DNA from 2 places in the Halomonas sp. RT37 genome. Region 1 is predicted to be linked to the other one. Evidence: predicted binding sites of a transcription regulator. Region 1 holds the regulator's gene; the other holds the start of a gene.
What was found. Region 1 encodes sigma-54, which starts transcription at its own class of promoters, with help from an activator protein. Its sites were predicted from a motif close to TGGCACNNNNNTTGCTNT; they were not measured.
Positions count from the first base shown of each region.

Region 2: the regulator sigma-54 is predicted to act here: its motif matches at 9,877-9,894, upstream of glnA (glutamate--ammonia ligase).

Region 1 is NZ_CP098827.1:1,713,824-1,728,329, reverse strand. It holds gene mlaE (lipid asymmetry maintenance ABC transporter permease subunit MlaE) at 1-335, opposite strand, end outside; gene NFG58_RS07495 (ATP-binding cassette domain-containing protein) at 332-1,144, opposite strand; gene NFG58_RS07490 (calcium/sodium antiporter) at 1,394-2,344, shown strand; gene NFG58_RS07485 (KpsF/GutQ family sugar-phosphate isomerase) at 2,375-3,373, shown strand; gene NFG58_RS07480 (HAD hydrolase family protein) at 3,406-3,972, shown strand; gene lptC (LPS export ABC transporter periplasmic protein LptC) at 3,969-4,544, shown strand; gene lptA (lipopolysaccharide transport periplasmic protein LptA) at 4,557-5,087, shown strand; gene lptB (LPS export ABC transporter ATP-binding protein) at 5,087-5,812, shown strand; gene NFG58_RS07460 (RNA polymerase factor sigma-54) at 6,088-7,500, shown strand; gene raiA (ribosome-associated translation inhibitor RaiA) at 7,660-7,968, shown strand; gene ptsN (PTS IIA-like nitrogen regulatory protein PtsN) at 7,974-8,459, shown strand; gene rapZ (RNase adapter RapZ) at 8,513-9,394, shown strand; gene NFG58_RS07440 (HPr family phosphocarrier protein) at 9,397-9,666, shown strand; gene NFG58_RS07435 (hypothetical protein) at 9,718-10,242, shown strand; gene bioA (adenosylmethionine--8-amino-7-oxononanoate transaminase) at 10,437-11,711, shown strand; gene NFG58_RS07425 (4Fe-4S binding protein) at 11,904-13,319, opposite strand; gene NFG58_RS07420 (FTR1 family protein) at 13,427-14,269, opposite strand; gene NFG58_RS07415 (cupredoxin domain-containing protein) at 14,266-14,506, opposite strand, start outside.
Region 2 is NZ_CP098827.1:4,485,223-4,499,728, reverse strand. It holds gene NFG58_RS19615 (branched-chain amino acid ABC transporter permease) at 1-747, opposite strand, end outside; gene NFG58_RS19610 (branched-chain amino acid ABC transporter permease) at 747-1,751, opposite strand; gene NFG58_RS19605 (ABC transporter ATP-binding protein) at 1,780-2,484, opposite strand; gene NFG58_RS19600 (ABC transporter ATP-binding protein) at 2,593-3,363, opposite strand; gene NFG58_RS19595 (sodium-dependent transporter) at 3,460-4,905, opposite strand; gene NFG58_RS19590 (hypothetical protein) at 5,076-5,381, opposite strand; gene NFG58_RS19585 (glutamate carboxypeptidase) at 5,471-6,733, opposite strand; gene typA (translational GTPase TypA) at 7,038-8,864, opposite strand; gene NFG58_RS19575 (glycosyltransferase family A protein) at 9,031-9,561, opposite strand; gene glnA (glutamate--ammonia ligase) at 10,076-11,482, shown strand; gene NFG58_RS19565 (DUF4124 domain-containing protein) at 11,712-12,287, shown strand; gene glnL (nitrogen regulation protein NR(II)) at 12,587-13,636, shown strand; gene ntrC (nitrogen regulation protein NR(I)) at 13,629-14,506, shown strand, end outside.

The DNA of each region.
Region 1 (14,506 bases):
GAGCCCGCGCGCCCGGCGAACAACAGCGCCGCCACCACCGGCGCCAGTTCACGCAACAGGGCCAACGACACCATCTGGCCGAGCGCGTCCTCGGCACCGAACCCGACCAGGATGGTGTAACCCTGAAGCGCCAGCACCATGCCGATGAACAGCCCCGACACCAGCACGATGGCCAACGACAGCACACCGACCGCATAGACCTGGGCCACCCACAGGCTGAACCCTTCTGCCGAGGGGCGCCCCAGCATGGACTGGCCGAGAAAGATGCTGGCCCGGCCGACGGCCTCCAGCAGGTCGCAGCCGCGCCGTCCCATATGGGTGATTCGTTCGATCATGGACGGCTCCCCTGGCCCAGAATGTCATCGTGGAAATCGTTGGCCGGGTAGTGAAACGGCACAGGGCCGTCCGGCTCACCATGCACGAACTGACTGACTCGGGCGTCCTGTTCCACGTCCAGCGATGCCGGCGTGCCGTGGGCCATGACCCGCCCGTCGGCGACCACGTAGACGTAGTCGGCGATGGACAGGGTCTCCTTGATATCGTGGGAGACCACCACCGCCGTCAAGCCCAGCGCCTGATTCAGCCGCCGAATCAACTGGACCAGCACACCCATGGAGATCGGATCCTGGCCGACGAAGGGCTCGTCGTAGAGAATCAATTCAGGATCCAGCGCCACCGCCCGCGCCAGCGCCACACGCCGTGTCATGCCGCCGGACAGCTCTGCTGGCATCAAGTCTCTGGCCCCACGCAGCCCCACCGCCTCGAGCTTCATCAGCACCACGTCACGCACCATGCTTTCCGGCAGATCGGTGTGCACCCGCAGCGGAAATGCCACGTTCTCGTAGACACTGAGATCGGAAAACAGCGCGCCACTCTGGAACAGCATGCCCATGCGCCGACGCATCTGGAACAGATCCTTGCGCGACAGGCGATGGACGTCCTGACCATCGATCAGGACGCGTCCGCCACTGGGGTTGAGCTGCCCCCCGATCAGTTTCAGCAGGGTAGTCTTCCCGGTGCCACTTGGCCCCATGATGGCCGTGATCTTGCCGCGGGGTATGGAGAGATCCACGCCGCGAAAGATATCCCTGTCGCCGCGCGTGAAATGCAGATTCTCCACCTCCACCAAGGAGGAAGCCGTCATCGCAGTCCCTATAGAGTCAGTATCACCGTGAACCGGCGGTTCAGACCGGACGCCCGCCCCGAATCCTCGGATTCGACGCCTGGCCAGACCTGAGCCCGAACCTTGAGAATAGAGCGCCTTGAGCCGCGCTCGGTTTTCGAACATCGTATCTTAACTCAAATGCAGCATGCCAGTGCCCCGGTTGCGCGCTTGCGCGCAGGTTTATCTAAGGGTTCAATGGGCGCCCTTTCTGCAACCAAGTCGTTCTCCATGCTGTTACCGTCTGTCGTCGTCGCCCTGGGCCTGGTGGGCCTGCTCTGGAGCGCGGATCGCTTTGTCGGCGCCGCCGCCGCCACCGCCTACCGCGCCGGCATGAGCATCATGCTGGTCGGCATGACCATCGTCTCCATCGGCACCTCTGCCCCGGAAATCGTGGTCTCGGTGATGGCCTCGCTGGATGGCGCCCCCGACCTGGCCACCGGCAATGCGCTGGGCTCCAATATCGCCAACATCGCGCTGGTACTGGGCGTGACTGCACTGGTGGTGCCGATCCCGGTGCGCTTCACCATCGTGCGCCGCGAGCTGCCACTGCTGTTGGGCGCCACCGGCCTCGCCGGCTACGCCCTGGCCGATGGCAGCCTCGAACGCCTCGACGCGGCCCTGCTGATCGCGCTGCTGGTATTCAGTCTGTGGTGGCTGTTTCGCGCCGACGAGGCCGAACAGGAGATGGCCGACGACATTCCCGGCATGGCACTGGGCAAGGCCATCGGCTGGCTGGTGCTGACCCTGGCGGTGATGATCGCCAGCTCCCGCGCCCTGGTCTGGGGCGCCACTGAGCTGGCACGCACCTTTGGCGTAAGCGAGCTGGTGATCGGTCTGACCGTCGTCGCCATCGGCACCAGCCTGCCGGAACTCGCCGCCTGCGTGGCCAGCGCGCTGAAGCGCCACCACGATCTGGCCATCGGCAACGTCATCGGCTCCAACCTGTTCAACATGCTGGCGGTACTGCCGGTACCGGCGCTGCTGGCGCCGGGAGCCACCGATCCCGCAGCCGCCGGCCGCGACTTTCCGGTAATGCTTGGCCTGACGCTGCTGCTGGCGGCGCTGCTGCTGTGGCAACGCCGCGGTCGCCTGGGGCGCTGGATCGGCGCGCTGCTGGCCTGCACCTATGCGCTTTATCTGACCTGGCTCGGCCTTTCGGTCGCGGCAGGCCCCTTGTGACAACGGCAGTAAACGGCAACAATCATGGCCATGAGCAAACACCCCTCCTCGGCGCAGACGCCGACCCTGAGCGTCCGCGATATCGCACGACGCACCCTGGAGCTGGAACGTGACGCCATCGACGCCCTGATCGGGCGTCTCGACGGCGACTTCGACCGTGCCTGCCAACTGCTGCTGGCCTGCCGCGGCCGGGTGGTCGTCACCGGCATGGGCAAGTCGGGACATGTCGGCGGCAAGATCGCCGCCACCCTGGCAAGCACCGGCACGCCGGCCTTTTTTGTCCATCCCGGTGAAGCCAGTCATGGTGACCTGGGCATGATCACGCCCGGCGACGTCGTCCTGGCACTGTCCAACTCCGGCGAAACCGCCGAGGTCACTGCCCTGTTGCCGCTGCTCAAGCGCATGGGCATTCCACTGATCAGCATGACCGGCCGAGCGCACTCGACCCTGGCCCGCCACGCTGAGGCCCATCTATACGCAGGGGTCGAGCGCGAGGCCTGCCCGCTGGACCTGGCCCCGACCTCTTCGACCACCGCAGCGCTGGCGCTGGGCGACGCCCTGGCGGTGGCTCTGCTCGAGACCCGCGGCTTCACCGCCGAGGATTTCGCCCTGTCCCATCCGGGCGGCAGCCTGGGCAAGCGACTGCTGTTGACCGTGGCCGATCTGATGCACACCGGCGACCGCCTGCCCTCAGTACCGTCGGGCTCGCCGCTGCGCGACGCCCTGCTCGAGATCACCCGCCAGGGCCTTGGCTTTACCTGCGTGGTGTCCCCCGACGGCACCCTGGCCGGGGTCTATACCGACGGCGACCTGCGCCGCACCCTGGATCGTCATCAAGACTTCAGCTCGCTTACCGTGGATGACGTGATGACCACCCCCGGGCGACGCATCGGCCCCGCCACCCTGGCGGCGGAGGCGGTCAAGCTGATGGAGGAAGGCCGGATCACCGCCCTGGCGGTGGTCGATGACGAGCAGCGCCCAGTCGGTGCACTGCATATGCACGACCTGCTGGCCGCCGGTGTCATCTGAGCCTCATTTATCCCTTTACAAGGAACGCCGTCATGTCTCACGAGCTTCTCGCCTCCCTCGCGCCGGATCTGGTGGAGCGCCTGCGCCACATCAAGCTGCTGGCGCTGGACGTGGACGGCGTACTGACCGATGGTCGACTGTACTTCCACGCCGACGGCTCCGAGTTGAAGGCGTTCAACACCCTGGATGGCCACGGCCTCAAGCTGGCCAAGCGCGCCGGTATCCAGGTGGCCCTGATCACCGGGCGCAGCTCCCCCATGGTCACCCAGAGAGCCAGAGCACTCGGCATTGAGCACGTACAGCAAGGGGTCGAGCGCAAGCTGCCCGCCCTTGAATCGCTGTGCGATTCGCTTGGCCTGGCCCTCGACCAGGTCGCCTACTGCGGCGATGACCTGCCCGACCTTCCCTGCATCCATCGCAGTGCGGTCGGCATCACCGTGCCAGGCGCCCCCTGCTACCTTCGTCAGCACGCCGACTGGGTCACCCAGGTTGCCGGCGGACATGGCGCGGTGCGCGAGATCACCGACACCCTGCTGATGGCCCAGGGCCGCCTCGACGATATCATCGACAGCTACCTGAGCAACGGACCGCTGACATGAAACTGAGCGCACTGCGTCCAGGCTTTCGCTTCTGGCTGGTCATCCTGCTGCTGGTACTCGGTGGCGGCCTGACGTTGCTCGACCCCCGCGAGAGCAACGTCCCCGACCTGGTACCCAATGACAAGGCCGGCGAGCCCGACTACTACCTGGTGGATGCCCGCCTGACCCGCTTCGATGCCCAGGGCACCCCCCATCAGCGCATCGATACGCCACGCCTTGTGCACACACCGCTCGACGACGTCACCCGGGTGGACCAGCCGGACCTTGCGCTGATCGACGACAGCGGCCGAGAGTGGATCGCCGACGCCGACAACGGTGAACTGGGTCCGGACGGCAACCCCCTGACCCTGTCGGGCGACGCCCATCTCGAGGCCCCCGCAGAGCGTTGGCAGCTTGATACAGAGGTATTGGTCTACGACAGCGACAGTGGCCATGTCTGGAGCGAAACGCCAGCCGTCCTACGCCAACCCCCTCAACAGATGCAAGGGGAGCGCTTCGACGCCTGGATCCATGACAATACCGCTCGCCTGACCGACAATGTCACCGGTCATCATCCGCCAGAGCCTCAATAAGGAGCCCCTTCCATGATGCGTCCAAGTCCCGCCCTCCTGCTTGCCCTGGCCCTTGGCCTGGCCGCCGGCGCCACCGGCAGCAGTGTCCTGGCGCTGGAAAGTGATCGCAGCGCACCGATTCAGGTGGAGGCCGACCAGCTGGATCTCGATGATCGCGCCGGTACCGCGGTCTATACCGGCGACGTGCGCATTGTGCAAGGCAGCATGATCCTCACCGGCGAACGCGTCGAGATCCAGCGCAACGACCAGGGACAACTGTCACTGGCGACCGCGACCGGCTCCCGCGCCTACCTCGAGCAGAAGCCATCCCCGGAAGAACCGGTGGTCAAGGGCTGGGGCCGCAAGGTGATCTACCACGTGGCCGAACGCCGCATGGAGCTGATCGACCAGGCTGAGCTGCACAAGGCCAATGACACCTTCGACGGTGCCTATCTGGAGTACTTCCTCGATCGCCGCGTGGTCCAGGCCCGCTCCAGCGCCCAGGGCGTCCAGGGCGAGCAGCGCATTCGCATGACCCTCGAGCCGGAAAGCCAAGGAAACTGATGAAGACTCTCCACGCTCGCCATCTGGCCAAGAGCTACAAGAAGCGTCGCGTCGTCCAGGACATCAGCCTGTCGATCGAGCAGGGCAGCATCGTCGGTCTGCTGGGCCCCAACGGGGCCGGCAAGACCACCTCCTTCTACATGATCGTCGGCCTGGTCAGAGCCGACGCCGGCAGCATCAGCATCGATGATCGGGACCTGAGCCGCGCGGCCATGCACCAGCGCGCGCTGGCCGGTATCGGCTACCTGCCTCAGGAGGCTTCGATCTTTCGCAAGCTGTCGGTGGCCGACAACATCATGGCGATCCTCGAGACCCGCAAGGACCTCGACCGCGAGGGCCGAGAAGCACGTCTCGAGCAACTCCTCGAGGATTTCCACGTCAGCCATATTCGTGACAACCCCGGCATGAGCCTGTCCGGCGGGGAGCGGCGCCGGGTCGAGATCGCTCGCGCCCTGGCCACCGAGCCGGCCTTTATCCTGCTCGATGAACCCTTCGCCGGGGTCGACCCGATCTCGGTGGGCGAGATCAAGTCCATCATTCGTCAACTCAAGGCCCGCGATATCGGCGTCCTGATCACCGATCACAACGTGCGCGAGACCCTCGATATCTGCGATCGTGCCTACATCGTCGGCGACGGCCAGATCATCGCCGAGGGCAGCGCCGAGTCCATCCTCGCCAACCAGCGCGTCAAGGAGGTCTACCTGGGCGAGAACTTCCGCCTCTAGACCGCAGGGCCGCCCGACAGCCGCAGTCGCAGTCGCATCAAGCGGCCGCAACACTTGCCAGCATCAGCATTCAACCGCCGGCCCCGAAAGGGTCGGCCTCACCTTGCACACAGGGCCTCCCTCGAAAGAAGCACCTCCCCCCTACCAAGTTGTTCCACATCGACCTTTACACTCCCTCCCACAGGTCAAAAAACACCAACTTGGCAAGATGCTTGCATGTCTGATGACTCGTCGTTAGGGTAAAGCCTTTCGACAACACTGGTGGATCCCGACCCATGGCCCTCAAGGCGTCACTGCAGCTGCGCATCGGTACCCAGCTGACCATGACCCCGCAACTGCAACAGGCGATCGGCCTGCTGCAGCTTTCGACCCTGGACCTGCGCCAGGAGGTCCAGCAGGCGCTGGAGGCCAACCCCATGCTCGAACTCGAGGACGAGTTCGGCGAACAGCAGACCAGGGAAGCCGTGGAAGATGACTGGGCGGATCAGATTCCCTCGGAACTCAGTGTGGACAGCGACTGGTCCGACACCTACCAGGACCTGGGCACCACCCCCGCCGGCAGTGGCGAGGCGCCGGATTTCGAGCGCCAGGCAAGCTCCCAGTCACTGCACAGCCACCTGAGCTGGCAACTGGCGATGCTCGACGTCAGCGACCAGGAGCGCCTGATCGCCGAGAGCCTGCTCGACGCGGTCAACGCCGACGGCTATCTCGAGCAGACACTGGATGACATTGCCCAGGGGCTCGAGCAAGACGGTCGTCGCCCCCCTCCCCTCGCAGAGGTGGAGGCGGTGCTGGTTCGGCTGCAACAGTTCGAACCGACCGGAGTGTTCGCCCGCGACCTGCGCGAGTGTCTGATGCTGCAACTGGATAGCCTGCCTCGCGATACCGTCCTGCTGCCCCAGGCCGGACGACTGGTAAGACAGTTTCTCGAGGCGCTGGCCAGCGGCGACCGACGTCTGCTGAAGCGCCGACTAGGACTCGATGACGACCAACTCGACAGCGTCATCGAGCTGATCCGGAGCCTCGACCCACGTCCCGGCAGCCAGTTCGGTGACAGCGATAACGACTACGTCATACCCGACCTGGTGGTACGCCACACCGAAGAGGGCTGGCGCGTTGAACTCAACCCGGATGCAATGCCCCGACTGCGCATCCAGCCCGACTACGCTGCGCTGATTCGGCGCGCGGACAAGAGCCAGGACAACCAGTTCCTCAAGGACCACCTGCAGGAGGCGCGCTGGCTGATCAAGAGTCTGTCCAGCCGCAACGACACCTTGCTGAAGGTCGGCCGGGAAATCATGGTGCGTCAGATCGACTTCCTCGAGCAGGGAGAAGCGGCCATGAAACCGTTGGTGCTGGCCGATATCGCAGACAAGGTGGAGATGCACGAGTCCACCATCTCCCGCGTGACCACCCAGAAGTTCGTGCACACGCCTCGCGGCGTGTTCGAGTTGAAGTATTTTTTCTCGAGCCAGGTCGGCCAGGATGGCGACGCCCATTCCAGTACCGCCATCCGCGCCATGATCAAATCGTTGATTCAAAAGGAACCTGCCCGCAAACCTCTGTCGGACAGCAAACTGGTGGAATTGCTGGCGGAAGACGGCGTCAATGTCGCCAGACGCACCGTGGCAAAGTACCGGGAAGCCATGAATATTCCGTCTTCCAGCGAGCGCAAGCGACTGCGCTGAGGCCTTGCGCTGCGGCGTCGCTAGCCTAGTTATCGGGAAAGCGCAAGCACTTGAAATTTCGCATGACATCTGCGTCTTTCTGCGTAGCGTCGAGGGGGTTTGCAGGATCGGAAAAAGGGTTACAATCAAGCCACCACCCGAAAGAGCAAGGAGCCTGTCATGCAAGTCAACATCACCGGCCACCACGTCGAATTGACCGATCCCCTGCGTGACTACGTACAAGAGAAGCTCACCCGTGTGGAGCGCCACTACGACAACATCACCAACGTCCAGGTGACCCTCTCGGTGGAAAAGGAACGCCAGCTGGCCGCCTGCACCCTTCACGCCGCCGGTGCCGACCTGCATGCCGAAGCGCAGGACGGCGACATGTATGCTGCTATCGACGCCCTTGCCGACAAGCTGGACCGCCAGCTGGTCAAGCACAAGGAAAAATCCCAAGCCCGCGCCCAAGGCGCCGGAATTCGCTGACTCTCATGACATTGGAAGCCATTCTCCCTCCCGAGCGCACATTGTTCGATGTCCCGGGAGGCAGCAAGAAGAGGGTGCTGGAGTTTTTCAGCACCTTCATTGCGCAGAACACCCCGAGCCTGGACAGCCAGGAGGTCTTCAGTCGGCTGATCGGACGTGAGCGCCTGGGCAGTACCGGCATCGGCAATGGCGTCGCCATTCCCCATGCCCGCAACCCCCACTGCAAGGCGCCCATCTCCGGCTTCCTCAAACTCGCGGAACCTGTCGACTTCGATGCCATCGATGGTGAGCCCGTCGATCTGGTGTTCGTGCTGCTGGTGCCGGAAGAGGCCGACGACGCCCATCTTGCCCTGCTCGGCCAGGTCGCTGGCGTCATGAACGACGCCGACACACGTCACCGTCTGCGCCACGCCAGCTCCCAGCGCGAGCTTCACGAGCGCCTGCAGGAAGCCATCCGCCAACAGGCGCCAGGGGACGACACTCCCTCCTGATCGCGGCCTTGCCTAGGCCATCAGCAATGGACGCCTGCCCAAGGAGACAGGACATGCAGCTCGTGATCATCAGTGGTCGCTCCGGCTCGGGAAAGTCCGTGGCCCTTCAGGCCCTGGAGGACCTGGGGTTCTACGCCATCGACAACCTTCCCGCGACCTTGCTGGGCGCCTTGGTGGACGAGCTGGAAAACGGTCATTCCCGCCGTATCGCCGTCAGCGTCGACGCCCGCAACCTGCCTGAGGCGCTGGAACGCTTCCCCGCCCAGCTGGCGTCCCTCAAGCAGAGTCCGATCGACTGCCAGGTGGTCTACCTGACCAGTGATGCGCGAATTCTGCTCGAGCGTTATTCCCACACGCGGCGCCGTCACCCGCTGACCCGTGATAGCGACATGACCCTGGCGGAAGCCATCGAGTCCGAACAGAAGGCCCTTTCGGGCATTCGAGACCTGGCCGATCTGGTCATCGACAGCTCTCGCCTGTCGGTACACGAACTGCGTTCGCGCATCGCCGAACAGGTCGCCGACCACCGCAGCGGCCAGTTGAGCCTGACCGTGGAGTCCTTCGGCTTCAAGCGTGGCGTGCCGCCGGATGCAGACATCGTGTTCGATGCCCGCTGTCTGCCCAACCCCTACTGGGAACCATCGCTGCGTGATGCCAATGGCTGCGATCCCAGCGTCATCGACTTCCTCGAACGCTATCAGGACGTCGCCGACATGAAACGCGACATTCTCGCCTGGGTGCGCACCTGGCTACCGCGCTATCAGCAAAGCCAGCGCAGCTACCTCACCGTGGCGGTGGGCTGCACCGGAGGACAGCATCGTTCGGTCTACCTGGCCGAGGGAATCGCCTCGGCCCTGGCCGACCAGCATCCCCGCGTCCGTCTACGCCACCGCGAACTCGGCCAGCAACGCCGACTGGACAGCGGAGGACTCTAGGCGTGGCCCGACGCACCCTGACCCTGACCAATCGTCGCGGCCTGCATGCACGCGCCGCGACTCGCCTGGTCACCTGCTGCCAACCCTTTGACGCCACCGTCACCGTCCACCATGGCAGCCGCTCGGGTGACGCCGCCAACATCATGTCGCTGCTGATGCTGGCCGCCCCCTGCGGTACGGAGCTGACCCTGGAGGCCGAAGGCAAGGACGCGGACGCGGTGCTGGACGCTCTGGAGGCACTGTTCGACGCACGCTTCGACGAAGACGCCTGACGTCTTACCTCTCCTTGTTTTGACCGCCACCCCCTGCCTGCCAAGGACGCCATGCAACTAATCCAGACCGGCAAGTACACCGAGGTCCACTACGACGCGGACCAGGACGCCTTCATCAAGACCTTCACGCCCAAGACCAGCGATCGCTGGCGCTACCGCCTGGGCATCCGGCGCTACCCCGGCCACAATTTTCGCTATGTCGCCGGCCGACTGGAGCGACTGGGTATCGCCACACCGAAAATCCTGTCGGCAGAGCGCTATCGTCTGGTCACCGCCAACGTGCACGGCATCGCGCTTAAAAAGCTGGTCCTCGACTCTCCGGAACTGCAGAACCGCTACCTGGACATTCTCGAAGCCTTGTACCGTGACCGTATCCACTGTCGTGGCCTGCACACAGAGAACTTCCTGGTCGTCGACGGAGAGGTGATCGCCATCGATCTGGATGCCTACAAGGCGCCGCGGGTCTTCACCTATCCGCGCCGAGAGTTCATCGACTGCCTGAGTCGCTCGCTGAAAAACGACGAGGCGTTTCTGTTCGAGCGCTTTCTCGAACGTGTCGACGCCCAGCATCCCTGAGCCCAGCATCCCTGAGCCCAGCATCCCAGAGCCCAGCATCCCTTAGAAAGCACCGCTCCGCCTTGTACCCTCGCCTGCCCCGCTCTACCCCGGTTTTCCGGGTACGAGCGCTGGCATTGGCGACGGCAGCAGCAGCGGTGGTAAACTTTTAGCTCGTCACTCAGTTTACCACCAAGCGTCCCTCAGGAGCCGACATGACCTCTCCGGTGTGGCATCCCTACGCCCATCTCAAGACCCAGGCCCCTGCCCCCCGGGTAGTCGGCGGCCAGGGCACCCGCTTTACCCTGGACAGCGGCGAATCATTGCTCGACGCGACCTGCTCCTGGTGGTGCATGATCCACGGCTACGGACATCCACGGCTGGTCAAGGCGATTCAGGAGCAGGCTGCCACGCTGTGTCACGTGATGCTTGGAGGACTGACCCACGATCCCGCCGACCAGCTCGCGCGGGAACTGGTTCGCGTCACGCCAGAGGGCCTCAACCACGTGTTCTTCTCAGACAGCGGCTCGGTGGGCATGGAGGTGGCGATGAAGATGGCGGTGCAGTACCACCATCTGCGCGGCCGCCCCAACAAGCACCGCATGCTGTCGTTGATGAAGGCCTACCACGGTGATACCGCCGGCTGCATGGCGGTGTGTGACCCCGAAGAGGGCATGCATTCGCTGTTTTCCGGCTTTCTTCCGAAACACCATTTCGCCCCGGCGCCGACGGCCCCCTATGCGGCCACGCCGGAGCAGGTCGCCGCCGACCTCGACGCCCTGCGAGCGGTGCTGGAAGCCCACCACCACGAGATCGCCGCGCTGCTGATGGAACCCCTGCTGCAGGCCGCCGGAGGTCTCAACATGACCTCACCGGACTATCTGAAGGGTGCTCGCGCCTTGTGCGACGAGTTCGACGTGCTGTTAGTGTTCGACGAAGTGGCCACCGGCTTTGGACGCACCGGGCGCATGTTCGCCGCCGACCATGCCGGTGTCAGTCCGGACATCATGGTGCTGTCCAAGGGGCTGACCGGTGGCTACCTTGGCCACGCGGCGACCCTGGCCAACGACCGTGTCCATGACACCTTTATCGGCGACAGCGAGCTTCACGCCTTTATGCACGGCCCGACCTTCATGGGCAATCCGCTGGCTTGTCGCGTGGCACTGGAAAGCCTCAGGGTCTTCGAGGAGGACGACTATCTGGGCCGTATCGCTCGGCTCAACGCCATCCTTGTGCAGGAGCTCGCCGGCGACAGTGACCTGCGCGCCCACCCTGCGGTGGCCGACATCCGTGTGCTCGGCGCCACCGGCGTGATCGAGGTGCACGACAGTAAAGCGCTGAAAGGTGCCGCCGCCATCGCCCGTGAACAGGGCGTGTGGCTGAGGTCCTTCGGCAGATGGCTTTACACCATGCCGGCCTATATCACCTCGGATGACGAAATGCGCCAGATCATCAAGGCCATGAAGGCTCCTTTCACAGCAAACGCATAACTTTCACAGCAAACGCATAATTAGTGGGCAGGGTCGGCGCTGGCTGGCTCTCTACCAGCCCGCCGGCCTATATCACCTAGGATGAGGAAATGCGCCAGATCATTGCGGCCCCGCTTTACCAGAGACAGGCCCCTTTCACCGCAAACGCATAATTAGTGCGGTGGCTGGCTCTCTACCAGGCGATACCACGCTCTACCAGCCCCAGAACAGCAGCCACCAGGCGCCGATCACCGGCGCCTGGGCGGCGAGCATGGGCAGCATGGCCAGAAGTCGACGCGGGCCACTGGCGTAGCGTCCGAGGATGCCCCATCCAAGCCCCGCGCTTGCCAGTACGCCAAGCCCCAGCAACAGCGCCCTGGCGTCATTGGCCCAGTGGATCAGCAGGCCATCGCCTCGCAGCAGGGTCAGGGTGGTCATCGACAGGCCCAGGAAGACGCCGACCGCGGCCAGGGGTATCAGGGCGTAGGACAGGTGCCACAGGCGCTGCCAGCGCCAGCGGCCAAGCAGACGGTTGGTCAGCGACAGCGACAGCGAGACAAGCCCCCCCAGCACCAGGGTAGTCACGCCGATATAGCCCAGCAGCAGGGCTCCATCGAGCAGGGTGAAGACGTCGTTGTGTTCGGGATAGTGGGTCAGCAGCCACCAGGGTGCGCTGGTTTCCAGCGGCCATCCCCAACCGTGCTGATAGAGCCAGACGGCCGCCTGCTGCTTGGCGGCCACGAACCAGGGGCTCGCCGACCAGTGGAATGCCCCCACCGCGATGCCCAGCAGGCCGAATACCACCAGCACGAACTCCCACAGGGTCGCGGGTCGCTGAGGCGGTGGCGACACCACCTCGATGCCGGGCGCCCTGAGCTCGAGATGGATAGCATCCTTGTAGCCTGAGCAACGCGAGCACAGATGGCAGTCACTGGCGCTGTCCAGCTGCTTCAGCGGGATCAGCACCGGGCAGTCCGGAGCCCGGCTTCTTGACACCTCACGCCGGCGCTGGCGCCGTCCGTGTTCGGTCCATACCTCGGGGTCGGCGCGGTAGTGCAACGGCGCCAGCTTGGCCAACAGCGCAAAGACGCCGCTGACCGGACACAGATGGCGACACCAGACGCGCTTGCCCTTGCCGTAGACCAGACCGATCACGGCCGCCGCCAGGGTCGAGCCCCCCAGCACCAGCAGTGCGGCCTTGGGATACTGGTAGACGCTGACCAGCTGCCCATAGATCGTGGTCATGGCGAAGCCCACGAACGGCCAGCCACCCCAACGCATCCAGCGCGGTATCGCCCGACCCAGGCCGACACGGCTGGCGGCTTCCGTGATGGCACCCTCCGGACACATCATCCCGCACCATAGCCGCCCCGCCACCACCATGCTGACCATGACAAACGGCCACCAGATACCCCAGAACACGAACTCGGCGAACACCGTGAGGTGATCGAGGATGCGTGCCTCATGGTTCGGCAGGGGCAACAAGGGCGGCACCAGCAGCAGCACGGCGTAGAACGCCACCACGGCCCACTGCAGTGTCAGAATCCAGCGCCGATGATGCTTCAGCCAGGCTCCCAGACGTGCCCAGCGTCGGGTCTTGCGGGCGCCTGGATGCCGATTCTCAGCCACGGTTGGCCGAGTCTCCTTGCCAGGCCCGCAGCGACGATCGCTGGCTTCTGGCATCACTGCTGGCGTCACTGTTGCCGTCCCTGTTGCCGTCACTGCCGCCGCCTCGTTCACGACACCGCTCCCTCGACGACGTTGTGCGACGGGCGCTGCCCGCCCACCCACCAGTAGACGAGGCCCCAATAGCACAGGTAGCCGAGCACCAGCGTCGAGGAAGGCCAGGCACGGTAACCGGCGATACTGGCCAATAGTCCGCCGACTCCCTGGCCATCATCCAGCCAGGCACTGGTGTCCCACAGCGGATCGATCCCGACCGGCAACCAGCCCAGATTCATCAGCCGCTCGAGCGCCGCTACCCACAGGCCCGCCGCCACCAGCAGCAGCAGGATCTCGCTGGCCCGGAAGAACCCGCGCCAGGCCAGTCGTCGCGAGGACCACTGCAGCATCACGAAGCAGGCAGCCGCCGTGACAAAGCCGAGACCTGCGGCCAGGGCGAAGGAGGTCAGTTGTCCGCCTCGCCACTGGGCCAGACCCAGACCGTACAGAAACACCAGGGTCTCGGCGCCTTCCCGAGCCACCGCCAGGGCAACCAGGGTAGCAATGCCCCACAGCCGTGAGCGCGACAGACACAGCATGGCGTCACACTCCATGGAGCGTTTGAAGGAGGCGCCGCGACGGCGCATCCACGCCACCATCTGCACGATCAACGCGGCGGCCAGCGCCGACATGGCGGTGTGAAACAGGGTCTGGGCGTCACCGGTCAACCAGCGCCCTACTCCCATCAGCACAGCACCCAGCACCACCGCCAGGGCGATACCCGCCGCGACACCGCCCCACAGCCAATTCAAGGCATCGCGACGCCCCTCTCGGGCGAGCCAGGCGTAGACAAGGCCGACCACCAGGATGGCCTCCAGGCTCTCGCGCAGGACCACGATAAAGGCCGCTTCGTTCATGGGTGAGCCTCCTCGGAGGCTTCCCGAGCGATGATCACGCCCTGGGCATCGGGCAGGTGAAACTCGTCGAAGTAGTCGTAGCGCCCCGGCTTCAGCGGGTGGACCACGACGAAGGAGTGAACGCCGGGGCCCATCACCTTTTCCTGGCGAAGCCGGCGACTCTCGAATTCCACCGGCGTACTTCCGGCATTATGCAGTTCGATCTTGAACCGCTGCCCGGCGACGACCTCGAGTTCG
Region 2 (14,506 bases), 2.2 Mb from region 1:
CTCGCCGGGATCGGGTACCGGCCACGGCAGCGGCGACACGGTAGCGGTGCCACGGGTCAGCCAGTCAGAGTTCTTGAGAAAGGCCTTGATGATCTCGGCGATGCCCAGGGTGGCGATGGCCAGATAGTCGCTGCGAAGCCCCAGGCAGACGTGGCCGATAAAGTAGCCGATACCGCCGGCCAGCGCTCCGCCGACCACCCAGCCGACCCACACCGGCAGGCCGAACCCACCGATGAAGCCCATCTGGCTTTCGATGGCGTCGGTGACCTCGCGCAGCTCGCTGATCACCACCATGTAGACGACGAGGCCGATCACCACGGTGATCAGGGTGCGCAGCCAGGACGGCACGCCCAGGCGAGTCATGCGCGACAGCGCGAATACCAGCGCGATACCGACGGCCAGATACCCCAGTACCTTGGCCAGCTCACCGGGCAGCGGGCTATCCCAGAAGGCCGGATTGACCGGCACGCTGAAGGTCATGGCGCAGAAGCCGCCGAGGGCGACGAAGCCCATGACGCCTGCGTTGAACTGGCCGGCGTAGCCCCACTGGATGGTCAGGCCCAGGGCCAGGATGGCGTAGCAGCTGGCTTCCACCAGCATGCGTGTCGAATAGGCCGAACCCATGGCCAGGTAGACCGCGCCGACGGCGACGGCGAGGACCACCAAGAGGCTGAGTTCGCGCACCGGAAAGCGGCTCTGGGGCGCGGTGTTGGCGTCGTCGCGGCGATGAAAGTTGTTGGTCGTCATCAGATCACCTTGCCCTTGAAGATGCCGGTGGGGCGCCACACCAGGATGGCGACGAGGATGAAGAAGGGCACCACGATCTTGTACTCGGTGCCGACGAAGGCCAGGTTACTGGGCAGCGCGAGCCACTCGGGCAGGCTGTCGCTGAAGGGCCGCAGCAGCACCCGCCAGTTGAACACCGCCAGGGTCTCGGCGAAGCCCACCACGAAGCCGCCGGCGATGGCGCCGAAGGGGTGGCCGACACCGCCGACGATGGCGGCGGCGAAGATCGGCAGCAGCAGGTGGAAGCTCAAGTCCGGCTTGAACGTCACGTCCATCGACAGCAGGGTGCCAGCGATGGCGGCCAGGCCACCGACGATCACCCAGGTCACGGCGACGATGGTGTTGGTGTTGATGCCCGACGCCCGGGCCAGGTCCGGGTTGTCGGACATGGCGCGCATGGCCTTGCCGAGCCGGGTACGCGACAGAAACAGCTGCAGCCCGATCACCGCCACCAGGGTCAGCACGAACAGATAGATCTGCGGCTCGGTGATCACCACCGGCACCCGGGCGCCCTCGAAGGGCAGCGCCAGGCGGAAGATCTCCTTGCGGTCATCGACGTACAGGCTCTGGCCGCCGGTGCCCGAGAACAGCCGGATCAGGCCCTGCAGCATCAGGGTCACGCCGAGGGAGCCGATGACCATCACGATCGGCTTGACGCCGTGGGCACGCAGCGGCTTGTAGAAGGCCTTGTCGATGCCCACCGCCAGCGCCGCCGTCAGCACCATGGCCAGCGGCAGCATGACGATGGCGGTGGGCACACCGATGACGTCGCCGGCATGGGGGAACAGCGTCGCCAGCAGCAGCACCATGAAGGCGCCGAAGGTCATCATGTCGGCGTGGGCGAAGTGGGCAAAGCGCATGATGCTGAAGACCAGCGTCACGCCCACCGCGCCGATGGCATAGATCGACCCGGTGACGCTGCCGGCGATCAGCACGTTGTTGATGAAGAACACGAATTCGTTCAAGGCGATATCTCCGCGCTAGGACTCGGCGTCAGCCGCCGAGGAAGCTCTTGGCCACGTCAGGATCGGCAAGCAGCGCCTGCCCCGTGTCGGTGAAGCGGTTCTGGCCGGCGGCCAGCACGAAGCCCTTGTCGGCGATGGCCAGGGCCTGCTTGGCGTTCTGCTCCACCATCAGGATGCCGACGCCGGCGGCGTTGACCTCCTTGACCCGGTCGAAGATCTCGTACATGTACTTGGGCGACAGCCCTGCAGTCGGCTCGTCGAGCAGCAGTAGTTCGGGTTCGGCCATCAGCGCCCGGCCCATGGCCACCATCTGGCGCTGGCCACCGGACAGCTCGCCGGCGGGCTGATGACGCTTTTCGTGAAGGGGCGGGAAGAATTCGTAGACCTTGGACAGCATGCGTTTCACGTTGCCCGGCTTGAGGAAGGCCCCCATCTCGAGGTTTTCCTTGACCGTCAGGCTGGGAAAGACGTTGTGCTCCTGGGGCACGAAGCCCATGCCCAGTTCTACCAGGCGGTTGGTGGGTAGGTTCTGGATCGGTTCACCGCGCAGCAGGATATCGCCCTGGGTCACGTTCAACTGGCCGAAGATGGCCTTGAGCATGGTCGACTTGCCGGCGCCGTTGGGGCCGACGATGACGCCGATCTGGTCGGCCTCGATGGCCATGTCCACCCCGTTGAGGATGTTCATGCCGCCATAGCCGCCGTGCACCTCGCGTGCATCGAGTAGAGGCATAGTCCTGTTCTCTGCATAAGAGCGCCTGTCGCGCCCTGGTTGTTGTTATCGCCGCGCCTGCAACGGGAGGGGCCCCCGGGTGGCGCGGTGTCTGTTGCCGGGCCGCTGTCAGGCCGCGCCGGCGCCGAAATAGGCTTCGATGACCTCGGGGTTGTTCTGGATCTCCTCGATGGAGCCCTCGACCATCACCGAGCCCTGGGCCAGCACGATCACCGGATCGCACAGCCTGGCGATCATGTCCATGTCGTGCTCGATGACCAGGAAGGTGTAGCCGAACTCGCGGTTCATCCGTTCGATATTGCCGATCAGGTCTCCCAGCAGGGTGCGGTTGACCCCGGCGGCGATCTCGTCGAGCAGCACCACCCGAGCGTCGGTCATCATGGTGCGGCCGAGCTCCAGAAGCTTCTTCTGGCCACCGGAGAGGTTGCCTGCCAGCTCGTTGCGCACATGATTGAGGCCGATGAACTCGATCACCTCCTGGGCCCGGCGCTTGACCTCGGCCTCCTGTGCTCGCACCGCCTTCGGCGCGAACCAGGCCTTGGCCAGGGACTCCCCGGGCTGGTCCGGGGGCACCATCATCAGGTTTTCCAGGGCGGTGAGCTGGGAGAACTCGTGGGCGATCTGGAAGGTGCGCAACAGGCCCTTGTGAAACAGCTCGTTGGCCGGACGATTGGTGATGTCCTCGCCGTCCAGCAGGATCTGCCCGGAATCCAGCGGCAGGGCGCCTGCGATGATGTTGAACAGGGTCGACTTGCCCGCACCGTTGGGGCCGATCAGACCGGTGACGGAGCCTTCCTCGACCTGAATCGAACAGTCGTTGATGACGTGAAGGCCGCCGAAGGCCTTGTTGACGTGTCGTACATCGATGATGGCTGACATCTTGGGTCCCGCCGTGTTGTCTATTGTCGTTGTTGCGTTGTTGCGTTGTTGCGTTGGTGTCGTTGCGGTCTTGATTGTCGGGCTTCCCGACGTCCCTCAGCCGCTGGCGGCGTGCTGCTCGGCCATCAGCCGGTAGGCGGCGAAGGCGCCTACCAGTACGCAGGCACCGATGGTCGGCAGCCAGTAGCCCTGGACATAGGGCAGGGCCCGCAGAAAGACGAAGGCGACCCCGGTCGGCGCGATGAAGCGCACCAGAAACCGCCACAGCCTGAGCCAGCTGGAGCGGGTGTGCATTTCCTTCATCGATTCGGACTGGGTCAGCGACCAGCCGGCGAACAGCGCCACCAGCAGGCCGCACAGGGGCAGCGTGATGTGGGTCACCAGTTCCAGCACGGCGAAGGCGCTGCGACCGAACACGTCATGCACGGGGCTGGCCTCGGCCCAGACGTTGAAACTCGCCACCGTGGCGAGCCCCAGCCCCCAGGCCAGCACCGACACCAGGGCTACCGCCAGTACGCGACTGAGGTCGAAGCGCTCGACCAGATAGGCCGCGACCGGCTCGATCAGCGAGATCGCCGAGCTGATCGCGGCCCCCAGTACCAGCACGAAGAAGATGGCGCCGACCAGCGAGCCTGAAGGCATCACCGAGAATGCCAGCGGCAGTGACACGAACATCAGTCCCGGCCCTTCGTCGGCGGCGAGTCCTGCGCCGAACACCAGGGCGAAGATCGCCAGCCCCGCGATTACCGCCACCAGGGTGTCGATCAGGGCGATGGCGAAGGCGGTCAGGGTCAGCGAGGTCTCGCTGGGCATGTAGGCGCCATAGGCCATGATCGCGCCCATCCCCAGACTCAGCGTGAAGAACGACTGCCCCATCGCCTCGAGCCAGCCTTCCAGGCTCAACTCGGACAGCGAGAAGGACAGCATGAAGCGACTGGCTGCCGCCATGTCGCCGCTGGTCGCGGCGTAGAACAGCACCACCAGCAGAATGACCAGCAGGGTCGGCATCAGGATGCGCAGGGCACTCTCCAGTCCACGATGGACACCCCGGGCGACGATGTAGGCGCAGATGGCGAGAAACAGCGTGTGGTAGAGCGTCAGCTTCAGCGGCGATGCGATCAGGTTGGCAAAGTTGTCGGCCAGCATGGCGGCGTCGGCGTCGCGCAGTGACCCGGTCAGCATCTCGCCAAGATAGTGCAGCGCCCAGCCGCTGATCACCGAGTAGAAGCTCAGGATCAGCAGCGCGGACAGGCCACCGAGCCAGCCGATGGTCTCCCAGGCGCGGGAGGTGCGATGACAACGGGTGAGAAAGCGCATGCCCATGATCGGGCAGCGCCGGCTGTTGCGCCCAAGCATGATCTCGGCGATCAGGATCGGGATGCCGACGGCAAAGACGCACAGCACGTAGACCAGCAGAAAGGCGCCACCACCGTGCTCGCCGGCCAGGTAGGGAAAGCGCCAGAGGTTACCCAGGCCCACCGCCGAGCCGACCGCGGCCAGCAGGAAGGTGCCTTTGTGGGTCCAGATGTTATCGCTGCTCATGGGGCTTCCGTCGACATGTCGGCGTCGCGACGCGGTAATGGCTGACCGGGCCGAGGCCCGGTCTGACATGTCAACTTTGCGATACAACCATGGCGCCTGACTAGGGGCGATGCGTTTAGCAGGCGTTGGCGGGACGGGTTTCCGTCACTGGCGGGTTCTGGAACTCGTCGTCAGCTGCTGGTATGGGGAGCCAGGGCGCGGTGATCGTCGCCAAGACGCACGGTATCGCCGATCGACAGGTCGCCGATATTCTTGGTGCGCTCGCCTGTGCGCACGGAGATCAGGGCGACCACGTCGCCGATGCTGGCGGTGTCGTCGTCGACCCTGGCTTCCACCCTGACCCTGACCGAATAGCCATGGTAGCGGCCGGCGATGATACTGCCGACGTGGGCGGTGGGGTATTCGTCGGGCTTGTCGGCGAAGTAGCGCTGAACGCTGTCAGCGCCGGGATCATCCCATTCGACGTGCTTGTGCATTCGCGTATCTCCTTGTTCGCGAAGGATGACGGTGCCCCATTAGCATAGACCGCAACTAGGGCGGTCGCCGTCTTCACCCCTAACGGTTATCAGTCTGCATCAATTGTGGCAGCGCTCGGCCCGGAAAGTTCCTGGATCAGACGGGTGGTGAGATACAGTCGCGGCACAATGCTGTCGAGCTCGATGAATTCCTCGTCGCTGTGGTAGCGCCCCCCGACCAGACCGAGGGACTCCAGCACCGCGGGTTGGCCGGTTTCGGGGTCGTAGGCGTAGCCCGCATCGGTGCCCCCACCGATCTCGGCCAGGGCGAGCGTCTGGTCGAGTTCCTGGCGGTAGATAGACTGGGCGAGGGCCGCCAGTTGCTCGGTGGCCGGATTCGGCGGCAGCGGCGGGCGCCCGCGCTCGAGCCGAAACGCTACCTCGGTGTCCGTGACTCGCTGCTCGGCAATAATCGACTGGGCTTCGGCCATGACGCGCTCGTACTCGGTATGATCGAAGTAGCGCATGTCCCCTTCGGCCCTGGCCGAGTCCGGGATGATATTGCGCTTGGTGCCACCCTCGACAATGGTCCAGTTGAGGGTGGTGCCCTTGTCGCTGTCGCCAAGGTCATCGAGCTGGAGCAACTGGTGGGCCAGCTCCATCACCGCATTGCGGCCTTCCTCGGGGGCGCCGCCGGCGTGGGACGCACGTCCCTCGACCTCGAGAAAGGCGTAGTTGATGCCCTTGGTCACGGTGGTGACCGCTGACTCGCCGGGCTTGCCCAGGGTGGGCTCGAAGGACAGGACCGCGTCCTGTTCGCTGGCCAGTTCGGCGATCAGCTCACGGGATCCAAAGGAGCCTTTTTCCTCGTCGGGGTTGAACACCACGGTCAAAGTTCCCCAGGGCGAGAGCCCGAGGTCAGCGAGCAGGCCCAGGCTATGCAGGATGACCGCGATGCCGCCCTTGGCATCGCCGACGCCGGGGCCATAGGCCCTGGAGGCGTCGCTGGAAAAGGGGCGCTTTGCCACAGTGCCTGAGGAAAAGACGGTGTCGTAGTGGATCATCAGCATGAGATCGGCGTCGCCGCTGCCCTGGTGTCGAGCCACCAGCGTGTTGCCGCCGAAGGCCTCGGCCGGGTGCTGTTCGACCTCGAAGCCGAGTTCGACGAGACGTTCCTGCAATAGCGCCTCGACGCGAGCGAGGTCGTCGACATCGCCGGTACCGGAGTCGAGATTGACCAGCGACTCCAGGGTCTCGAGAAAGGCCGAGCGCTCCTGCTCGGCATTGGCGAGCAGGGTGTCATCGGTGGATGGCGAGGCCAGGGCAAATGCTGGCAGCAGGGACAGTAAGGCGCTGAAGCGTCGGGCGGCCATGGTGAGCCTCCTTGCTGGGTGGTCACCAAAGGATAGTTCAGTCCGGCCAGGGTGCCGTCCTCACCCCAAATACTGATGTCTCCACTTGCAGACGACACTGGCCGCCATCGGGCGCCGGGCATCGATATTGTCTATATGAGCATTGCCGCAAAACGATGATGCCCGCCATGAACAGCCGGGCATCGATATTGTCTATTCCGCAAAACGACGATGCCCGTCATGAAGAGCCGGGCATCGCTAGAGAGGCCGAAAACAACGATGCCCGCCAGGAGGCGGGCATCGATGAAGCGAGAAAACGCAGCGCTTACTTCTTGGTGGCGCGCTTGCGCTCGTTCTCGGTCAGGAACTTCTTGCGCAGACGGATATGGTTCGGGGTGATCTCGACCAGCTCGTCGTCATCGAGGAACTCGATGGCCTGTTCCAGAGTGAAGCGCACCGGCGGGGTCAGCACGATGTTCTCGTCGTTGCCGGAGGCGCGCATGTTGTCGAGCTTCTTGCCCTTGGTGGGGTTGACCACCATGTCGTTGGCGCGGTTGTTGATGCCGACCAGCATGCCTTCGTAGACCTCGGTGCCGTGGTCGATGATCAGCTTGCCGCGCTCCTGCAGGGCGTACAGGGCGTAGGCCAGGGCCTTGCCCGGAACCATCGACACCAGCACGCCGTTGCGACGCTCGATGGAAGCGTCGGGCTTGAGCGGGCCGTAGTGGTCGAAGCGGCTGGTCAGGATGCCGGTACCGGAGGTCAGGGTCAGGAACTGACCACGGAAGCCGATCAGGCCGCGCGCCGGGATGATGAAGTCCAGGCGGACCCGGCCCTTGCCGTCCGGGTTCATGTTCTTGAGCTCGCCCTTGCGATAGCCGAGCTCTTCCATGATGGCGCCCTGGTGCTGCTCTTCGCAGTCGATGATGACTTCTTCGTAGGGCTCCTGCTTCTCACCGTCGATCTCGCGGATGATGACCTCGGGACGACCCACGGCCAGCTCGAAGCCTTCACGACGCATGCTCTCGATCAGCACCGACAGGTGCAGCTCGCCGCGGCCGGAGACGATGAACTTCTCCGGGGACTCGCCCTGCTCGACACGCAGCGCCACGTTGTGGATCAGCTCCTGGTCGAGACGATCGCGAATGTTGCGGCTGGTGACGAACTTGCCGTCCTTGCCGGCAAACGGTGAGTCGTTGACCTGGAAGGTCATGGACACGGTGGGCTCGTCGACGGTCAGTGCCGGCAGTGCCTCGACGGCGGCCGGATCACAGATGGTGTCGGAGATCGCCAGGTCGTCGATGCCGGTGATGCAGACGATGTCCCCGGCGGTGGCCTGCTCGGTCTGTACCCGCTCGAGACCCAGGTGGGTCATGACCTGGCCGACCTTGCCCTTGCGGGTCTGGCCTTCCTTGTTGATGACCACCACCTGCTGGTTGGGCGAGATGGCGCCGCGGGTGATGCGGCCAAGGCCAATGACGCCGACGTAGCTGGAGTAGTCGAGCGCCGAGATCTGCATCTGCAGCGGGCCGTCGAGTTCCACCTTGGGCGGCTCGACGATGTCGACGATGGACTGGAACATCGGCGTCATGTCGTCGGACAGCTGGTCAGGCTCGGGACCGGCGATGCCGTTGAGGGCGGAGCAGTAGATGATCGGGAAGTCGAGCTGCTCGTCGCTGGCGCCGAGGTTGTCGAACAGATCGAAGATCTGGTCGATGACCCAGTCCGGGCGTGCGCCGGGGCGATCGATCTTGTTGACCACCACGATCGGCTTGAGGCCCTGATCGAAGGCCTTCTGGGTGACGAAGCGGGTCTGCGGCATGGGGCCGTCGACGGCGTCGACCAGCAGCAGTACCGAGTCCACCATCGACATCACGCGCTCGACCTCGCCGCCGAAGTCGGCGTGTCCAGGGGTGTCGACGATGTTGATGTGGTAGTCCTGTCCCTCGGGGGAATTCCAGCGGATCGCCGTGTTCTTCGCCAGGATGGTAATACCGCGTTCCTTCTCCTGGTCATTGGAGTCCATGATGCGCTCCTGACCCTCGGCCTTGCGGTCCAGAGTGCCAGACTGACTCAACAGCTTGTCGACCAGGGTGGTTTTGCCGTGGTCGACGTGAGCGATGATGGCGATGTTGCGAAGATTCTCGATCACGACGGGATCCTGCTGGAAAAAGTGGGGCAGCATTATAGGGCCTGGGCGATGACAACGACCAGCCTTGTTGGCGCCAATCTCGGCATCGATCCTCAAGATGCTGAACTATCAAGCACCTGCGAGGCGAAAAAAGTAGGCGAAATCGGCAGAAAGGACGATCTGACGCTCAGGCGCGCTGTACGACCATCTTGGCGCGACAGGCCTTGAGGCGAGTGGCGAGGTCCTCTACCGCGCTCAGGTCCAGCGACGGGTCGAAGCCTCCCAGTCGATCGAACCAGGTGCGTTCGACGCCCAGGGCCCGGGTCGGTGTACGTCGCAGCAGGCTGAGCAGCGATAGCGGACAGGGACGAGCAGGACGCACCACCGGGCGCGAATCATCGCAGGCGGCTGCCATCATTCGCTCGACCCAGTGGGTGTCTAGGGGGCCGAGGCAGAAGCCGAGCATGCGTCCGTTGCTGTGGGAGGCGGCCAGATTGAGGCGCCGCCCCATGGGCGCGGGCCTGCTGCGCACCTGGCGATAGCCGACGACGGCTTGTTCGCCCGGTTCGCCCAGTAGTGGTGGCGCCATATCGCCATCGTCGATGACGAGGATTTCGCCTCTTCCCTGGAAGAGGGCGACCTGCTGGCGAGCTTCCGCGAGCCGGCGAGGCAGTTCCTTGCCGGTAAGTCGGGCATCAATGATCAAGCTGATTTTCACGACGACACTCCGAGGAGGGTGACGCCGGCCGGCAGGGGAGGCGGTCGGAGTCGAACGTAATAAAGTGTATCTTTGCGTTGCGAAAGGTTCCAGCGCCCACTGACACCTCGCGATCGGCCCGGCAGAGTTTATAGATCCTGTCACAAAGGTCCAAAGTGGTGCGTCGCAGTCTTTATTGCACTTTTGTGGTGCATTGGTCGGCAGATCCTGAAGGTGGTGGGCCTTTGTGCCCTAAGCTGGCGCAAAGGGCCTGTTTGGATAAAAAAGATTTGAAACAATGGGTTGGGATTTTTTTGGTCGATGCTGGTGCAATGCTGGCACGCAATCTGCATTGTGGTTGGCAGTGTCATCGTGTCGCGCACGTTGCCATGGGCAGTGTCCCGGGAGCGTGCTACAAAGGATCCCGGTACCCCTTTTGTTCCCTGGATCATCCCCCGTTTCAAACCGGTGACATGGGATTGGCGCCGTTGCGCAACGCTCGAGTCACGAGACAAGTTCCACTCTGGAGGACCACATGTCAGACAAGACCCTCGCCCTGATCAACGAACATGATGTGAAGTGGGTTGACCTGCGCTTCACCGATACCCGCGGTAAAGAGCAGCACGTCACCATTCCGGCCGCCGAGGTCGACGAAGAGTTCTTCGAGAATGGCCAGATGTTCGATGGTTCCTCCATCAACGGCTGGAAGGGCATCAACGAGTCCGACATGATCCTGCGTCCGGAGGACGGCACCGGCTTCCTCGACCCCTTCACCGAAGACGCGACCCTGATCCTGCGTTGCGACATCATCGAGCCGGCCACCATGCAGGGCTACGAGCGTGATCCGCGCTCCATCGCCAAGCGCGCCGAGGCCTACCTGCAGTCCTCTGGCCTGGGCGACACCGCCTTCTTCGGCCCCGAGCCCGAGTTCTTCATCTTCGACGAGGTGCACTGGAAGGCCGATATCGAAGGCGCCATGTACAAGATCAGCTCCGAAGAGGGTGCCTGGTCCACCGACCGCGCCGTCGAAGGTGGCAACCTCGGTCACCGTCCGCGGGTCAAGGGCGGCTACTTCCCGGTTCCGCCGGTGGACAGCTTCCATGACATGCGCGGTGCCATGTGCAACACCCTCGAGGCCATCGGCCAGAAGGTCGAGGTGCACCACCACGAGGTGTCCAACGCCGGCCAGAACGAGATCGGTGTTGCCTTCAACACCCTGGTCAAGAAGGCCGACGAAGTTCAGGAAATGAAGTACGTGATCCACAATGTGGCTCACGCCTACGGCAAGACCGCCACCTTCATGCCCAAGCCGCTGGTCGGCGACAACGGCAGCGGCATGCACGTCCACCAGTCTTTCTGGAAGGACGGCCAGAACCAGTTTGCCGGTGACGAGTACGCCGGTCTGTCTGAAATGGCACTGTTCTACATCGGCGGTATCATTAAGCACGCCCGCGCCCTGAACGCCTTCACCAACGCTTCTACCAACTCCTACAAGCGTCTGGTGCCGGGCTTCGAAGCGCCGGTAATGCTGGCCTACAGCGCCCGTAACCGTTCTGCTTCCATCCGTATCCCGTACACCGCAAGCCCGAAGGGCAAGCGTGTCGAGGCGCGTTTCCCCGACCCGACCGCCAACCCCTACCTGTGCTTCGCGGCGATGCTGATGGCCGGTATCGACGGCATCAAGAACAAGATCCACCCCGGCGACGCCATGGACAAGAACCTCTATGACCTGCCGCCGGAAGAAGGCAAGGCCATCCCGACCGTGGCCGAGAGCCTCGACCAGGCGCTGGCAGCCCTCGACGAGGACCGCAGCTTCCTGACCGAAGGTGGCGTCTTCACCGACGACATGATCGACGCTTACATCGAGCTCAAGAACGAGGATGTCGAGCGTCTGCGCATGGCGACCCACCCGATCGAGTTCGACATGTACTACAGCTGCTGATCGGCATAGCGCCTCGTGCGTTCCGTCGGCCCCGCGATGATCGCGGGGCCGATTTTTTTGCGCGGGCCTTGCGCCTGGGCAAGGGATCCCCTTGGCGCGGGTCGTGGCTGCCGTCATCCTCGTCAGGGGAAGGTCGGCGAGGGCAATCACGATGATGCAGCGGTGGACGCGCAGGGCAGGCCGGGAGAGGGGCGAGAGCGCTCCCTCGTCGCCGAGTCGACCATCACTGATGGCCATTGCCTTGCTGGCAGCATCCGGGCTGGCGTTGCCGGTGGCAGAAACCGTGCCGGCGAGCACCATCTATCGCAGTGTCGGTCCCGACGGCATCGTGCGCTACAGCGATACCCCCTCGGCCGGCGCCCGCGAGCTGGCACCGCCGCCGTTGTCCAGCGCCCCTGCGCTGGATGTGGCGGCGCCCTCCAGGCCGACGGCGCCTTCAGTACCAGGCCCGGATAGCGACGCCGATATCTTCCAGCCCCACGATGTCCTGGCCATCGCCTCCCCGGCGGATGACAGCGTGTTGCCCACGGGGACCGGGGGAAGATTGAAGGTGCTGGCCGCGATCAGCCCGCCTCCGGCGACGGGGGATCGCCTCGGCCTGGAGGTCGACGGTGTGCTCGCCACCAGCGTCACCGGCATCGGCCCACTGTGGCTCACCAATCTGGAGCGTGGCGAGCATCGCCTGGGCCTGGTGGTGCTGGCCCCGTCGGGAGAGGTGCGTCAACGCAGTGCCGATATCGTCATTCACGTACAGCGCGCCAGCCGCCTGCTTCCCGCCAACCCCCTTCGTCCTGCGCCGCCTTGACCCGCGATCTGCGGGCCTTGTGCGGACAGTGATCCAGGCGAGACTGCCCTGCACCAGGTTGGTGCACTAAAATGGTGCGTAGGTGCGCCGACGGTGACCCGCCTCCTCGACAAAAGCACCGTCCTGGCGCCTGCGCGGCGGGAGTGTGCCACTGGCACCAAGGCTGGCCCGCTTCTTGCTTTGAATGTTGTTGTCTGACGCCTGCTCGAGGCCGAGACCTGGACCGCCACCATGGAATGCCGGCTTGGCGCCGTGGCGGCCTCTATCGAGTGGGCGCTTTGCCCCATCAGGATGGACCCATGACGCCTGGCATCATCGAACACCTCACAACTGCGGTCATGCTGCTCGACGGCGAGCTGCGACCGACCTGGATGAACCCGGCGGCGGAGACCTTGCTGGCGGTCAGCGCCAGTCGGGTTGCCGGCGTGGCGCTGAGCGACTGGCTCAGCGGCGAGGATGATATCGCCGAGGTGCTGATACGGGCCCGGGATGGACAGCATCCCTATACCCAACGGGAGGCGCGGCTGGTCCTCGCCGGTGGAGACCCCTTGACGGTGGACTACACCGTGACGCCGCTGTCGCCTGACGAGCTGCTGCTGGAGATGGAACCACGGGATCGGCTGTTGCGAATTTCCCGCGAGGAAGCGCTGCAGTCGCGCCAGGAAACCATGAAGGTGCTGGCGCGGGGGCTGGCCCACGAGGTCAAGAATCCCCTGGGGGGGATTCGTGGCGCGGCGCAATTGCTCGAGCGTGACCTGGAGCAGACGCCGGCGCTCAAGGAGTACACCCGGATCATCATCGAAGAGGTGGATCGGCTCCGCGATCTGGTCGATTCCATGCTCGGGCCCAACCGGGTGAGTCGGCGAGAGCCGCTGAACATCCACCGGGTGCTGGAGCGGGTACGCGCGCTGCTATTGGTCGAGCAGCCGCGGGTGAGCATCGAGCGCGACTATGATCCCAGCCTGCCGGAGTTGACCGGCGATGAAGCCCAGTTGATCCAGGCGGTGCTCAATGTGGCCCGCAACGCCGTCCAGGCGCTGGTCGAGTCCGAGACACCGAACCCGGTGATGACCCTGAGGACCCGCGCGCGCCGCCAGTTCACCCTGGGCGCCCAGCGCCATCGTCTGGTCTGCGACGTCAGCGTGATCGACAACGGCCCGGGCGTCCCCGAGACGCTGCGCGAGACCCTGTTCTATCCGATGGTGTCCGGTCGTGCCGAGGGCAGCGGCCTGGGGCTGTCGATCGCCCAGTCGGTGCTGCACCAGCACGAAGGGCTGATCGAATGCGAGTCCGAGCCTGGACGTACCGAATTCCGTCTGTTGATTCCCCTGGAGATGAGTCATGACTGATACCGCTCGTGTAATGATCGTCGACGACGACCGGGCCATACGCTGGGTGCTCGAGCGCGCCCTGGCGCAGCCGGACCTTGAGGTCGAGGCGGTCGAGCGGGCCGACGGTATCCTCGATCGACTGCTGGCCGAGCCGCCCGACGTACTGGTCACCGATATCCGCATGCCAGGTATCGACGGGCTCGATCTGATGGCCAAGGTGCGCCAGGTGCACCCGGACCTGCCGGTCATCGTGATGACCGCCCATTCCGACCTGGACAGTGCGGTGGCTTCCTATCAGGGCGGGGCCTTCGAGTACCTGCCCAAGCCGTTCGACGTGGACGAGGCGCTGGCCCTGGTGCGACGCGCGGTGGCCCACGTGCGCGAGCGCCAGCGGCCGGTCAGCGTGCCTGAAGGACTCGACGCCGAGATCATCGGTGAGGCGCCGGCGATGCAGGAGGTGTTCCGGGCCATCGGGCGCCTGGCGCACTCGCATATCACGGTGTTGATCAACGGCGAGTCCGGGACCGGCAAGGAGCGCGTGGCGCGTGCGCTTCATCAGCACAGTCCCCGCGCCGCCAATCCCTTTATTGCCCTCAACATGGCGGCGATCCCCCGGGATCTGATCGAGTCGGAGCTGTTCGGCCACGAGAAGGGCGCCTTCACCGGCGCCAGCGCCAGTCGTCAGGGGCGCTTCGAGCAGGCCAACGGCGGCACCCTGTTCCTCGACGAGATCGGTGACATGCCGTCGGAGACCCAGACCCGGCTGTTGCGGGTGCTGGCCGACGGCGAGTTCTATCGGGTCGGTGGTCATACGCCGGTCAAGGTGGACGTGCGCATCATCGCCGCGACCCACCAGGACCTCGAGACGCTGGTCGCCGATGGCCGCTT